Regions from separate parts of the Pseudomonas sp. F-14 TE3482 genome, predicted to be linked through region 2. Evidence: predicted binding sites of a transcription regulator. Region 2 holds the regulator's gene; the other holds the start of a gene.
What was found. The regulator sigma-54, encoded in region 2, starts transcription at its own class of promoters, with help from an activator protein. The targets are predictions, from matches to a motif close to ANTGGCATNNANNTTGCTNT.

Region 1 (5,868 bases), 4.2 Mb from region 2:
GTGCATGGCATGCTCAAGACCGACCATTGCCAGCGCCGCCTCGGTACGCGCCTTCAGCGCGGCCTTGTTTTCGCGTTTGCCGAATACCTTCTCCACGGCCAGGTGCACGTTACCGAAGCAAGTCAGCCAGGGCAGCAGGCTGTGGTTTTGAAACACCACTGCGCGCTCAGGGCCGGGACCGTCGATCTCGCGACCGTTGCATATCAAGCCGCCGCCATTGGCTTCAAGCAGACCGGCGATCAGGTTCAGCACCGTCGACTTGCCGCATCCGGAATGACCGATCAACGAGACGAACTCGCCACGTGCGATGCTCAGGTTGACGTTGCTGAGGGCCTGGAAGCGGCCTTTTTTAGTGTCGAAGTGCTTGCTGACCTGGGTCAGCTCGACGAATTTAGTCATCTCGGTTCTCCTGCATCGGGTAAGCGTCAGGTGCGGGCAACCCAAACACCCGCACGGGCGTAGGTTCAGTTGGTGTAGTCGAAGCGTTTGGCGATCCACAACAGGCCCTGCTCGAGCAGCAGGCCGACCAGACCGACGATGATGATGGCGATGAGAATGTGCTCGACATTGAGGTTGTTCCATTCGTCCCACACCCAGAAGCCCAGACCGACACCGCCGGTGAGCATTTCTGCGGCGACGATCACCAGCCACGCCACGCCGATGGACAGGCGAATGCCGGTCATCAGATGCGGCAGCACCGAAGGAAACAGGATGTGGGTGAACACCTTCCACTCGCTGAGCTTGAGCACCCGCGCGACGTTCAAATAGTCCTGCGGCACGCTGGCGACCCCTGCTGCGGTGTTGAGAATGATCGGCCAGATCGAGCTGATGAAAATCACCCAGATCGATGCCGGGCCGGCGGCCTTGAACACCAGCAGGCCGATCGGCAACCACGCCAGCGGCGAGACCGGACGTAGCAGGCTGATGATCGGCGCGAACATACCGCCTAGGAAGGCGAAGCGGCCGATGGCGAAGCCCAGCGGAATACCGAGCAGGGCGGCGAGGCCGAAGCCGATGCCGACCCGGCCAAGGGAGGCCAACACGTTCCAGCCAATGCCCATGTCGTTTGGACCGTTGTCGTAGAAGGGGGCGCTGAACAGCTCCAGGGCTGAATACCAAGTAGCGAGCGGGCCGGGCAGGCCCTCACTGCGTGCGGCTATAAACGCCCAGACGGCGAGAAACAGGGCGATACCCAATGCTGGGGCAATGCCATCCCTGGCGCGTTGACGCAACCCGCTCAGGAGGGGAGAGCGACGCTCTGGCTGGGTACTCGCCGTAGTGGTGGGCGGCGCTGGCAACTTGAGGGGGGCGTTCATGGCGGGTTACTCCGGTCAGGCTTTGATGGTGAAGGAGTTGGCATAGGCGGCCGGATTGGAGCCGTCCCAGACCTTGCCGTCGATCAGGGTGCTACTGCGCAGCGGACTGCCCGGTACAGTCAGGCCAAGCTGGCTGGCGGCTTCGCCGTAGAGTTTTGTCTGGTTGATAGACTTGGCCACACCGGCGTAGTCCACATCCTCCTTGAGCAGGCCCCAGCGACGGAACTGAGTGAGGAACCACATACCGTCCGACAGGTAGGGGTAGTTGACGCTGCCATCCTTGCAGAAGGACATCGCATGCTCGTCCGTCCATTGGTTGCCTGCCCCGTCGTCGTAGTGGCCGAGGAAGCGTTGTTCGATCACTTCGACGGGCGCATTCACGTAGGCCTTGCCGGCAATCAGTTGGGCGGTGCTTTTTTTGTTCTCTACGCTGGCCTCGATGAACCGGCTGGCGTCGAGCACCGCCATGGTCAACGCCCGGGCGGTGTTGGGGTATTGCTCGACGAAGGCACGGGTGGTGCCAAGGATTTTCTCCGGGTGATCGGGCCAGAGTTTCTGGGTGGTAACGGCGGTGAAGCCGATGTTGTCGGCAATCGCCCGGGCTCCCCAAGGCTCGCCGACACAGAAGCCGTCCATGTTGCCCACGCGCATGTTGGCGACCATCTGTGGCGGTGGCACCACGATGGTCTTCACATCGGTCAGCGGGTTAATGCCGAGGCTGGCGAGCCAGTAATTGAGCCACATGGCATGGGTGCCGGTGGGGAACGTCTGGGCGAAGGTCAGTGGCGTACCACCTTGCTTGACCTTGGCGGCCAGTTGCTCGCCATTGGTCACGCCCGCTTGCTGCAGCTGTTTGGAGAGGGTGATCGCCTGGCCGTTCTGGTTCAGTCCCATGAGCATGGCCATATCTCTCTGCGGCCCGCCGATGCCCAGTTGCACGCCATAGATCAGGCCGTAGAGCACATGGGCAGCATCCAGTTCGCCGTTGAGCAGTTTGTCGCGCACACCGGCCCAGGACGCCTCTTTGCTCGGCGTGATAGTAAGGCCGTATTTTTCGCCGAAACCCTGGGTTGCCGCCACCACGACTGATGCGCAGTCGGTGAGGGGAATGAAACCGACCTTCAGTGCAGCTTTCTCCGGCGCGTCGCTGCCGGCAGCCCAGACTGCGCTACGCAGAAAGCCCGGCGCGACAACATTGAGGGCGGCGATCCCGGCGACAGTACCTGCCGTCACCAGGGATTGCTTCAGAAAGGTGCGCCGACCGGGGTGTACCGGATGTTGCGAGTCACGCTCATCAGTCATAACCACATCCTTTTTTTAGGGGCAAAAAAAAAACGGCGTGCGCCAGGCACCCTCGATAGAGGGACCTGACGGACGCCGTTGTCCGGAAAGTGCAGCACGCCGCCATTGGCGTGCCGCATGAGTCTGTTAGTCAGTAGTAGCAAAGGGCTTGCCAAGTTTATGTCCGAGTTTTTTTATGCGAAAAAAATCAATTGGTACAAAGGCTTGAAGTGGTTTTGTGATGTTTTCTAAAAAGATATCGAAGGGGGCGTAGAGCCGGGGGAGAGCGAAGCACTGATCACTTTTTGGGCAGCGTGGGTGCGAGGTGAACTAAAACAGCTCTCCTGCGCACCGCTGCGAAGTCGAATGGAGGTAAGCCTTAGCCCAGATCCCGGCGGATGGCGTCGAGGCGCTCGTCGAGCAATGGGGTGAGCAGGGCGTAGCACTGCGCCGGGGAGATGGACACTGTCGTTGTACCGATCAGGCAGCGTTGCAGTCGTTCGAGCGCGTTGTGCAGCGAGTGGGGGGCATGCCTGAGCAAGCGCTCGTGCAGGTACTGCAATTGAACAAGCATTTGCAGTGGGCAATTCTGATGGGCGGCGGCGCGCACCGACAGGCCGCGCAGCCGCCCCAGGTCTTCCAGCTCCCAACAGCGCTCGGCGATACTCGGGGGCTGCAGATTAAGCGCGCAGCGCCGCAGTTCGAGGTTCTGGATGGCGCCGAGCAAGTCTTGCAGCAACCGGCAATGGCCCTCGAAATCCGCAGGTTCGCGGCGTAATGCGTTCCAGGCCTGGCACTGTGCGCTATACGGCCATTCTTTCCAGCGTTGGTCGAGCGAATGACCCAGTGCCTGGCAACGTTGCTGTGCCTCGCGGGTGGTCTGTCCGCCGAGACCGCGATGCTGCTGCAGGCCTTGCAACAGGTCGAGACCCAGCAAAAGCATCTGTCTGAGTCCCGCGTCGTTTTGTGGCAGACGGGTTCGTCGGGATTGCCCACCATCGAGTGCGGCGGCGAATTGTAGGTTCATGGGCGGTTTCCGACGGTGAGCTGGTTGAGATAATGGGTCAGGTCGTGCAGCGCATGGGTCCGCGTACTCTGCTCTTGCACCGTGGCATTGACCTGTTGCAACTGTTCGCTGAGGTCATGATTGGCTTGCTGATGCTCGCTGAGCGCCTGCTGCATGGCGCCGAGGTGTTGCAGATTGATCTGGCTATGTTGAGCCAGGTCGTCGAGGTTGGCGGCGAGTTGCTCGCTCTGTTGGCTACCGGCAGCCAGCAGGTCGCGGTGTTCCTTGACCTCGCCATCCACTTGGCGCACGGCCATGGCGATCGCCGTCGCGGCTGTGGTGATTTCATGGGTAGCCCGGTCCGTGGCTTGGGCCAGGCTGCGGACCTCATCGGCGACCACTGCGAAACCGCGACCGTGCTCGCCGGCACGGGCCGCTTCGATGGAGGCATTGAGTGCCAACAACTGGGTCTGTTTGGCCAGTGCCTGAATGCTATTGACGGTGCTTTCTACTGCGCTAGTGCGCTGCAGCAATGCTTCCACGGCGTGTGCGGTATTGCCCAGGCTGTGCTGAATGGCGCGCATGCTGTCACCCACTGAGCGCGCCTCCAGACAACCGGTTTCGCTCATGGTATGGGCGTTGGCGAAGGCTGCCAGCGCGCCCTGGGCCAAGGCATCGATGCTGTGTAGGGTCTGATCGATTTGCTCGCTGGCGGCGGCGATCATGGCGATTCGTTGGCTCTGTTCCTCACCTTGGTCGCGGGCCTGTTGAGACATTTGCTCCAGCGCACGACTGGCGAACTGTACTTCGCTGCGCAAGCGTTCGTTGTTGCGCAGTTGCATGCTGGCGGCCACCAGTAGCGTCGCTGGGTCGGCATCCCGGGAGCTGCGCAGCAGTTGTGCAAGTTCAGTGTCCCAGAATATCTGTAGATGGCGTTGATGACGCTCACGAAGATGCCACGCGCACCCCAGATAGAGGACGCCAGGTATCAGGGCCAGTGCGCTTGCTGGCTGTTCGGCCAGTGCGAGACCGCAGGCGCCGAGGGCCAACCCGAGTGGTAACCAGAGGCCGATCCTGGTGCGTTCGAGCAGGGCCATGCCAGGGTCGAACAATGACCGCAGTGCAATGCCACCAGGGCGTGACTTGCCGACACCGCTGTGTGAAGGCGCGATGGCGTGACCCTGGGGGAGCATTCCTTGAGCAGGCATGAGGATTTCCTTTTATGCCGGGGTGAAAGCAAAAACGGCGCACGCCCACCTGTCGCAATGCGCAGGGGAGCGGACGCCGTTGTCCGTGATGTTTGCGAAGCCATCGTCGTTGATGGCTCAAGCCTGATCAGACCTAAGCAAGTTGTTTGCCAGCCGTGCCATCGACAACTTGTCAGCCTGTCGCTCGCGCAGTGGGAGGGGGTCCATTCGATGGCTATAGGGGGGCGAAGGCAGAAAAGGCGATCAACGCACCAGTCGCGGGAACTTCCGAGCCGCGGTGCTCTGTTCTGGTTCGCGCAGGGCGTTAAGCATGTTTTCCAGAACGGTCGATCCGGCATCCCTGTGGCTCATGTATTGAGTTCTGCGCAGAGAAGAGATGGACAGGGTATTCAGCCATGATCAATCGCAAGTGTTCGATAGCTTCCAGGTATTTAAGATCGGCCTGCCGTCTTTTCCTTTGATACTGGGTGAACTTTTCCGCGTCCATGTTGGGCTGATCGAGAAGATCAAGGGCGGCGTGGCTCAAGTGATAGGCGTCGCTGAACAGTTGTTTGTTACGTTCAAGCGCCAGATTCAGGCAGGCTATCGCTTGATCGGAAGTCATCGTACCGTTCATTGTTGCGACCTCTTTTATGGGGGATTCCTGGAGTTGGAGTAATGCCTGGCGCCGGTGAAAAACGGTGGGAGCCTTTCAAGAAAAACGGTCGACGACTATCTACCGCGACGCCACACCTTGAGGTAGTCCACGTTGAAGGTGGAGGGCAGGTCGGCGTCGTCGACTACCCCGAACCACTGCCACATGGCCTCGCTGTCAAAGAGGATATGCATGGGGAAGAACCAGTGGGTGTTCTTTGCCTCGCGCACCAGTACGCCGTCGACGTACCAGCGCAATGTGTCGGGCTGCCAGTCAAAACCGTAGACATGGAAGGCACTGGCCAGCCGCCATGGGCTGACCCAACTGCTGCCATCGCTCAAATGCTCGGTGCTGTGCGGCGTGGCCCAAACGTGGGCGTTCATGTTGTACCGACGGTCGAAGGAGGCGTTTTTGGTTTTGCCA
Region 2 (5,868 bases):
GTCGCGGGTCAAGGCGTTCCTGATCGGTGCTGCATCAGGGTTGGTCGAGCCGGTCTTTGCATTGTTATGCGCCTGGCTGGTGAGCCTGGCCGAACTGCTGTTGCCTTTGGGGCTGGCACTGGCGGCCGGTGCGATGTTGCTGGTGGTGACTCACGAAGTCATCCCCGAATCGCGCCGCCATGGTCACGACAAACTGGCCAGCCTTGGGCTGCTGATCGGGTTTTGTCTGATGATGGTGATGGATACGGCGTTGGCTTAACAAAAGATCGCAGCCTTCGGGTGTCCGCAATCCCATGTAGGAGCTGCCAAAGGCTGCGATCTTTTGATGTTTATTCGCCTTCGTCGAAGTAGTTGTTGATCAGCTTCACCAGTGCATCCAGCGCTTCCTGCTCCTGTTCGCCTTCGGTAATCAGGTGGATTTTGGTGCCCTTGCCAGCGGCCAGCATCATCATGGCCATGATGCTTTTGCCATCGACCACGGATTCTGGCGTGCGTCCTACCCTGATCGTGCAATCCTTGAACTGACCGGCGACCCCAACGAATTTTGCAGACGCGCGGGCATGCAGGCCCAGCTTGTTGATGATTTCGATTTCCAGAGCAGGCATCGCGATGTGAATCCTTTAGCTGAGGTCGCGGTGGCGGACCTGGACGTTCTTCAGGGTTTTTTGCAGGACCTGACCCAGACGTTCGGTCAGGTAGACAGAGCGGTGATGCCCGCCAGTGCAGCCAATGGCAATGGTGACATAGGCGCGGTTGCTGGCGGCAAAGCGGGGTAGCCACTTGAGCAAGTACGAGGAAATGTCCTGGAACATCTCTTCGACGTCCGGCTGTGCCGCCAGGTACTCGGCCACCGGTTGATCAAGCCCGGACTGTGCCCGTAGCTCCGGCTTCCAGTAAGGGTTAGGCAGGCAGCGCACGTCGAACACCAGATCGGCGTCCACCGGCATGCCACGCTTGAACCCGAAAGATTCCACCAGGAACGCAGTGCCCGGTTCCGGTTGATTCAGCAGGCGCAGCTTGATGGTATCGCGTAGCTGATACAGGTTCAGATTGGTGGTATTGACCTTGAGGTCGGCCAGATCGGCAATAGGCCCCAGCAGATTGGTTTCATCCTGGATCGCCTCCGCCAGCGAACGATTGGCGCTGCTCAGCGGGTGACGACGGCGAGTTTCCGAAAAGCGTTTGAGCAAGGTTTCTTCGTCTGCGTCCAGGTACAGCACATCGCACTGGATATGTCGGCTGCGGACCTCTTCCAGCAATTCGGGGAACCGTGACAGGTGGCTTGGCAAGTTGCGTGCATCGATGGACACGGCCACCAGCGGTTGTGCCAGTTCGGTGTGAATCAGCGCGCGTTCGGCCAGTTCCGGCAGCAAGCCGGCAGGCAGGTTGTCGATGCAGTAGTAGCCGTTGTCCTCGAGCACATCGAGGGCGGTACTTTTACCTGAGCCGGAGCGGCCACTGACGATGATCAGGCGCATGATTAGTGACCGTTCTGCTCGTCCAGGACAACCTGATACAAGGCTTCGTTGCTCGGGGCGCTGCGCAATTTTTCACGCACTTCCTTGCGATCCAGCATGCTGGCAATCTGGCGCAGCAATTCCAGGTGTGCATCGGTGGCGGCTTCCGGGACCAGCAGCACAAACAGCAGGTCAACCGGGGCACCGTCGATGGCATCGAAATCGATAGGGGCTTCCAGGTGCAGCAGCGCGCTGATTGGCGAGGTGCAGCCTTTGAGCCGGCAGTGGGGGATGGCGATGCCGTTGCCGAAACCGGTAGAACCGAGTTTCTCACGGGCAATCAAGGCCTCGAAGACGTCCTGCATTTCCAGATCCGGCACTTCGCGATGGATGAGGTTGGCAATTTGCTCGAGGGCTTTCTTTTTACTGCCACCCGGCGCGTTCACTTGGGAACGGCCGGGGGTCAGGATGGTTTCTAGTCGGATCATGGATTGGGGGTGTTAACGACCGGTCGCGCCCTGGAGGAGGCTCTGGGTCTTTTCCTTATGCTTTTTAAGTTGGCGATCCAGCTTGTCGGTCAGCAGGTCGATGGCGGCATACATGTCCGTATGCTCGGCATTGGCGACCACTTCTCCGCCGGGAATATGCAGCGTGGCTTCGATCTTCTGCAGCAGTTTTTCGACGTTCATCGTGACTTGCACATTGGTGATCTTGTCGAAATGCCTCTCTAATCGGTCGAGTTTTTCGCCGATGTAGGTGCGCAGGGGTTCGGTCACTTCCAGTTGGTGTCCACTGATGTTGACTTGCATACAGCTTCTCCTTCGTTGCCAGTGCATAAAGCGGCAGGCAGAAATGCCTGCCACTGGAACGCTGTGGCCAGCCCGGCGGCTACATCAACCGCTTCCGTTCGCTGGAAGGCGCGATCCCCAGGGATTCGCGGTACTTGGCGACGGTGCGACGGGCTACCTGAATGCCTTGTGCCTCCAGTAAACCAGCGATCTTGCTGTCACTCAACGGCTTTTTCTGATTTTCCGCAGCAACCAGTTTTTTGATGATCGCGCGGATCGCCGTGGACGAGCATTCACCGCCTTCAGAGGTACTGACGTGGCTGGAAAAAAAGTATTTCAGTTCATAGATGCCCCGCGGGGTATGCATGAATTTTTGCGTGGTCACCCGTGAAATTGTCGATTCATGCATGCCGACTGCTTCGGCAATGTCATGCAGCACCAACGGCTTCATGGCTTCGTCACCGTATTCGAGAAAGCCGCGTTGATGCTCGACGATCTGGGTGGCGACTTTCATCAGGGTTTCATTGCGGCTTTGCAGGCTCTTGATGAACCAGCGAGCCTCCTGCAGCTGATTACGCATGAAGGTGTTGTCAGCGCTGGTATCGGCACGGCGCACGAAACCGGCATATTGGGCGTTGACCCGCAGGCGTGGCACCGATTCCTGGTTCAGCTCCACCAGCCAGCGCTCGTTGTCCTTGCGCACGATCACGTCGGGAACGACGTATTCGGCTTCGGTGGACTCGATTTGTGAACCGGGGCGTGGGTTGAGGCTCTGGACCAATTCGATGACCTGGCGCAGCTCATCTTCCTTGAGCTTCATGCGGCGCATCAGCTGGCTGTAGTCGCGGCTGCCGAGCAGGTCGATGTAATCGGTGACCAGGCGCTTGGCTTCGGCCAGCCAAGGGGTCTTGGCGGACAACTGGCGCAGTTGCAGCAGCAGGCATTCACCGAGGTTGCGGGCGCCGATGCCAGCGGGTTCGAATTGCTGGATGCGGTGCAGGACGGCTTCGATTTCGTCCAGTTCGATGTCCAGTTCCGGGTCGAACGCTTCGAGGATTTCCTCGAGGGTTTCGTCCAGGTAGCCCTGATTGTTGATGCAGTCGATCAGGGTCACGGCGATCAGGCGATCGGTGTCGGACATCGGTGCCAGGTTCAGTTGCCAGAGCAAATGGCTTTGCAGGCTTTCACCGACCGATGTGCGGGTGGTGAAGTCCCACTCGTCGTCATCGTTGCTCGGCAGGCTGCTGGCGCTGGTCTGGTAGACATCCTCCCAGGCTGTGTCGACGGGCAATTCGTTGGGGATGCGCTCGTTCCAGTCGCCTTCCTCAAGGTTGTCCACCGTCGGGGCGGTTTCCTGGTAGGAGGGTTCCTGAATGTCGGCGTTGGGTTTCTGTTCGGCGCTATCGGCCAAGGGGTCGGCGTTATCGAAGTCGTCGCCTTCTTCCTGGCGTTCGAGCATCGGATTGGACTCCAGAGCCTCCTGGATTTCCTGTTGCAGGTCCAGGGTCGACAATTGGAGCAGGCGGATGGCCTGTTGCAGCTGCGGTGTCATCGTCAGCTGCTGGCCCATTCTCAAGACTAGCGATGGTTTCATGGCAGGGGCTTAACACCTTATTCGCCGGCGCACATGCGCCATCCACTACAGGGCGCCGAAGCGCCAAACATAAGCAAATTATATGCCCGAAACTGAAGTGTTTGCCTAGAGCGCTGTAACAATAAAAAGTTATTGATTTTTTATTGAAGCGAGCGCTCCCTCGGCGACCCGGGCACCTCAGGTGCTTACAGGCGGAACTCGTGGCCCAGATACACTTCCTTGACCAGTTCATTGGCGAGGATGGTGGCGGAGTCACCTTCAGCAATCAGTTGGCCGTCGTTGACGATGTAGGCGGTTTCGCAGATATCCAGGGTCTCACGAACGTTGTGGTCCGTGATCAGCACGCCAATGCCTTTAGCCTTGAGGTGATGGATGATCTGCTTGATGTCGCCCACCGAAATCGGGTCCACACCGGCGAAGGGTTCGTCGAGGAGGATGAATTTCGGGTTGGTAGCCAGTGCCCGGGCGATTTCCACACGGCGGCGTTCACCACCGGACAGGCTCATGCCGAGATTGTCACGGATGTGATGGATGTGAAATTCCTGCAGCAGGCTTTCCAGCTCTTGGCGACGACCGGCCTTATCGAGTTCCTTGCGGGTCTCGAGGATGGCCATGATGTTGTCGGCCACCGACAGTTTGCGGAAGATCGACGCTTCTTGCGGAAGATAGCCGATGCCGGCCTTCGCGCGACCGTGCATCGGCTGGTGGCTGACGTCCAGGTCGTCGATCAGTACGCGGCCTTGATCGGCCTGTACCAGACCGACAATCATATAGAAACAGGTGGTTTTACCGGCGCCGTTAGGGCCAAGCAGGCCGACGATCTGACCGCTGTCGATGGACAGGCTGACGTCGCGCACGACCTGACGGCTCTTGTAGCTCTTGGCCAGATGCTGAGCTTTCAGAGTTGCCATTACTGGGCCTTTTGCTCGTCGGTTTTCTTCTTCGGCTGGATCACCATGTCGATGCGAGGGCGTGCCTCGGTGACCTTGTTACCCGTGGCGCGACCGGCGCTCGCAAGCTTTTTGACCGTGTCGTAGACGATTTTCTCGCCTTGGGTGACGTTGTTGTCCTTATCGATGACTTTGGCGCGATCGATCAGCACGACGCGGTTTTGCGAGGCGTGGTACTGGATAGTTACGCCGTAGCCCTGGACCGGCTTGGTATCGCCCGCCGTTTGCAGTTGCTCGAAGTAGGCAAGGTTGCCCACCGAAGTCACCACGTCGATGTCGCCGGTCGGGGTGCGGGTGATAGTTACGGTATTGCCGGTGACCTTCATCGAGCCCTGGGTGATGATCACATCGCCCTTATAGGTGGCAACGCCGTTCTTGTCGTCCAGTTGGGCATCGTCGGCCTGAATGCGGATAGGCTGCTCTTGATCGTTCGGCAGAGCCCAGGCGCTCACGCTTCCCAGTGCTGCGCCCAGACTGAGCAAAATAGGGAGAGTTTTAACGAGCCTCATACTGTCCTCTTACGTTCGATAGCAGGTGTATCCTGCTTTCTTTCAAGTACGCTTTCATTCCGTTGCCTGTCGATACACCGCCAGCGCCGTCGATTCTAACGGGTTGATCGGTCTGCGCATATTGCTGCTGCGGGAACACTGTCATACGGGTGGTGGTAATCAGGGTTTTACGGTTTTTTTCGTCGAAACGCGTGATACGTACCGAGTCAATCAGCTCGACCTGAGTGCCGTCCGGGTTGACTTCGCCGCGCTCGCTCTGGACGTGCCAGGGGAATTCGGTGCCACGGAACATGTTCAGGTCCGGATTGGTCAGCAACGTCACCTCGCTCGCTTTCACGTGTTCGACCTTGTCCGACGTCATCTCGTATTGCAGTTTGCCGTCGGGCAGGTACTGCACGCTGTGGGCGTTGATGGCGTAATAGTCGATCGCGGTTTCATCGACCTTCACCACCGGCTTGTCGAGGAAGCGTTCCGGGCTGATGTTCCAGTAGCCGACCGCTGCAAAAATCGCAGCGATGCAACCGAACACCAGGATGTTACGAATTTTCTTGCTCAGCATGATGGGCTCAC

Region 1: AB7M26_RS19760 (CmpA/NrtA family ABC transporter substrate-binding protein) is a predicted target of sigma-54. The motif match lies at 2,755-2,774, and genes of this name have one in related genera.

The regions. Positions count from the first base shown of each region.
Region 1 covers NZ_JBRJII010000001.1:4,395,215-4,401,082, forward strand. Annotated here, with positions in the region: gene AB7M26_RS19750 (ABC transporter ATP-binding protein) at 1-399, opposite strand, end outside; gene ntrB (nitrate ABC transporter permease) at 465-1,316, opposite strand; gene AB7M26_RS19760 (CmpA/NrtA family ABC transporter substrate-binding protein) at 1,332-2,618, opposite strand; gene AB7M26_RS19765 (hypothetical protein) at 2,977-3,624, opposite strand; gene AB7M26_RS19770 (methyl-accepting chemotaxis protein) at 3,621-4,811, opposite strand; gene AB7M26_RS19775 (hypothetical protein) at 5,116-5,427, opposite strand; gene AB7M26_RS19780 (LamG domain-containing protein; glycoside hydrolase family 16 protein) at 5,523-5,868, opposite strand, start outside.
Region 2 covers NZ_JBRJII010000001.1:219,057-224,924, reverse strand. Annotated here, with positions in the region: gene AB7M26_RS01055 (ZIP family metal transporter) at 1-259, shown strand, start outside; gene AB7M26_RS01050 (HPr family phosphocarrier protein) at 330-605, opposite strand; gene rapZ (RNase adapter RapZ) at 621-1,478, opposite strand; gene ptsN (PTS IIA-like nitrogen regulatory protein PtsN) at 1,481-1,945, opposite strand; gene hpf (ribosome hibernation-promoting factor, HPF/YfiA family) at 1,958-2,266, opposite strand; gene AB7M26_RS01030 (RNA polymerase factor sigma-54) at 2,346-3,839, opposite strand; gene lptB (LPS export ABC transporter ATP-binding protein) at 4,025-4,750, opposite strand; gene lptA (lipopolysaccharide transport periplasmic protein LptA) at 4,750-5,298, opposite strand; gene lptC (LPS export ABC transporter periplasmic protein LptC) at 5,285-5,857, opposite strand; gene AB7M26_RS01010 (KdsC family phosphatase) at 5,865-5,868, opposite strand, start outside.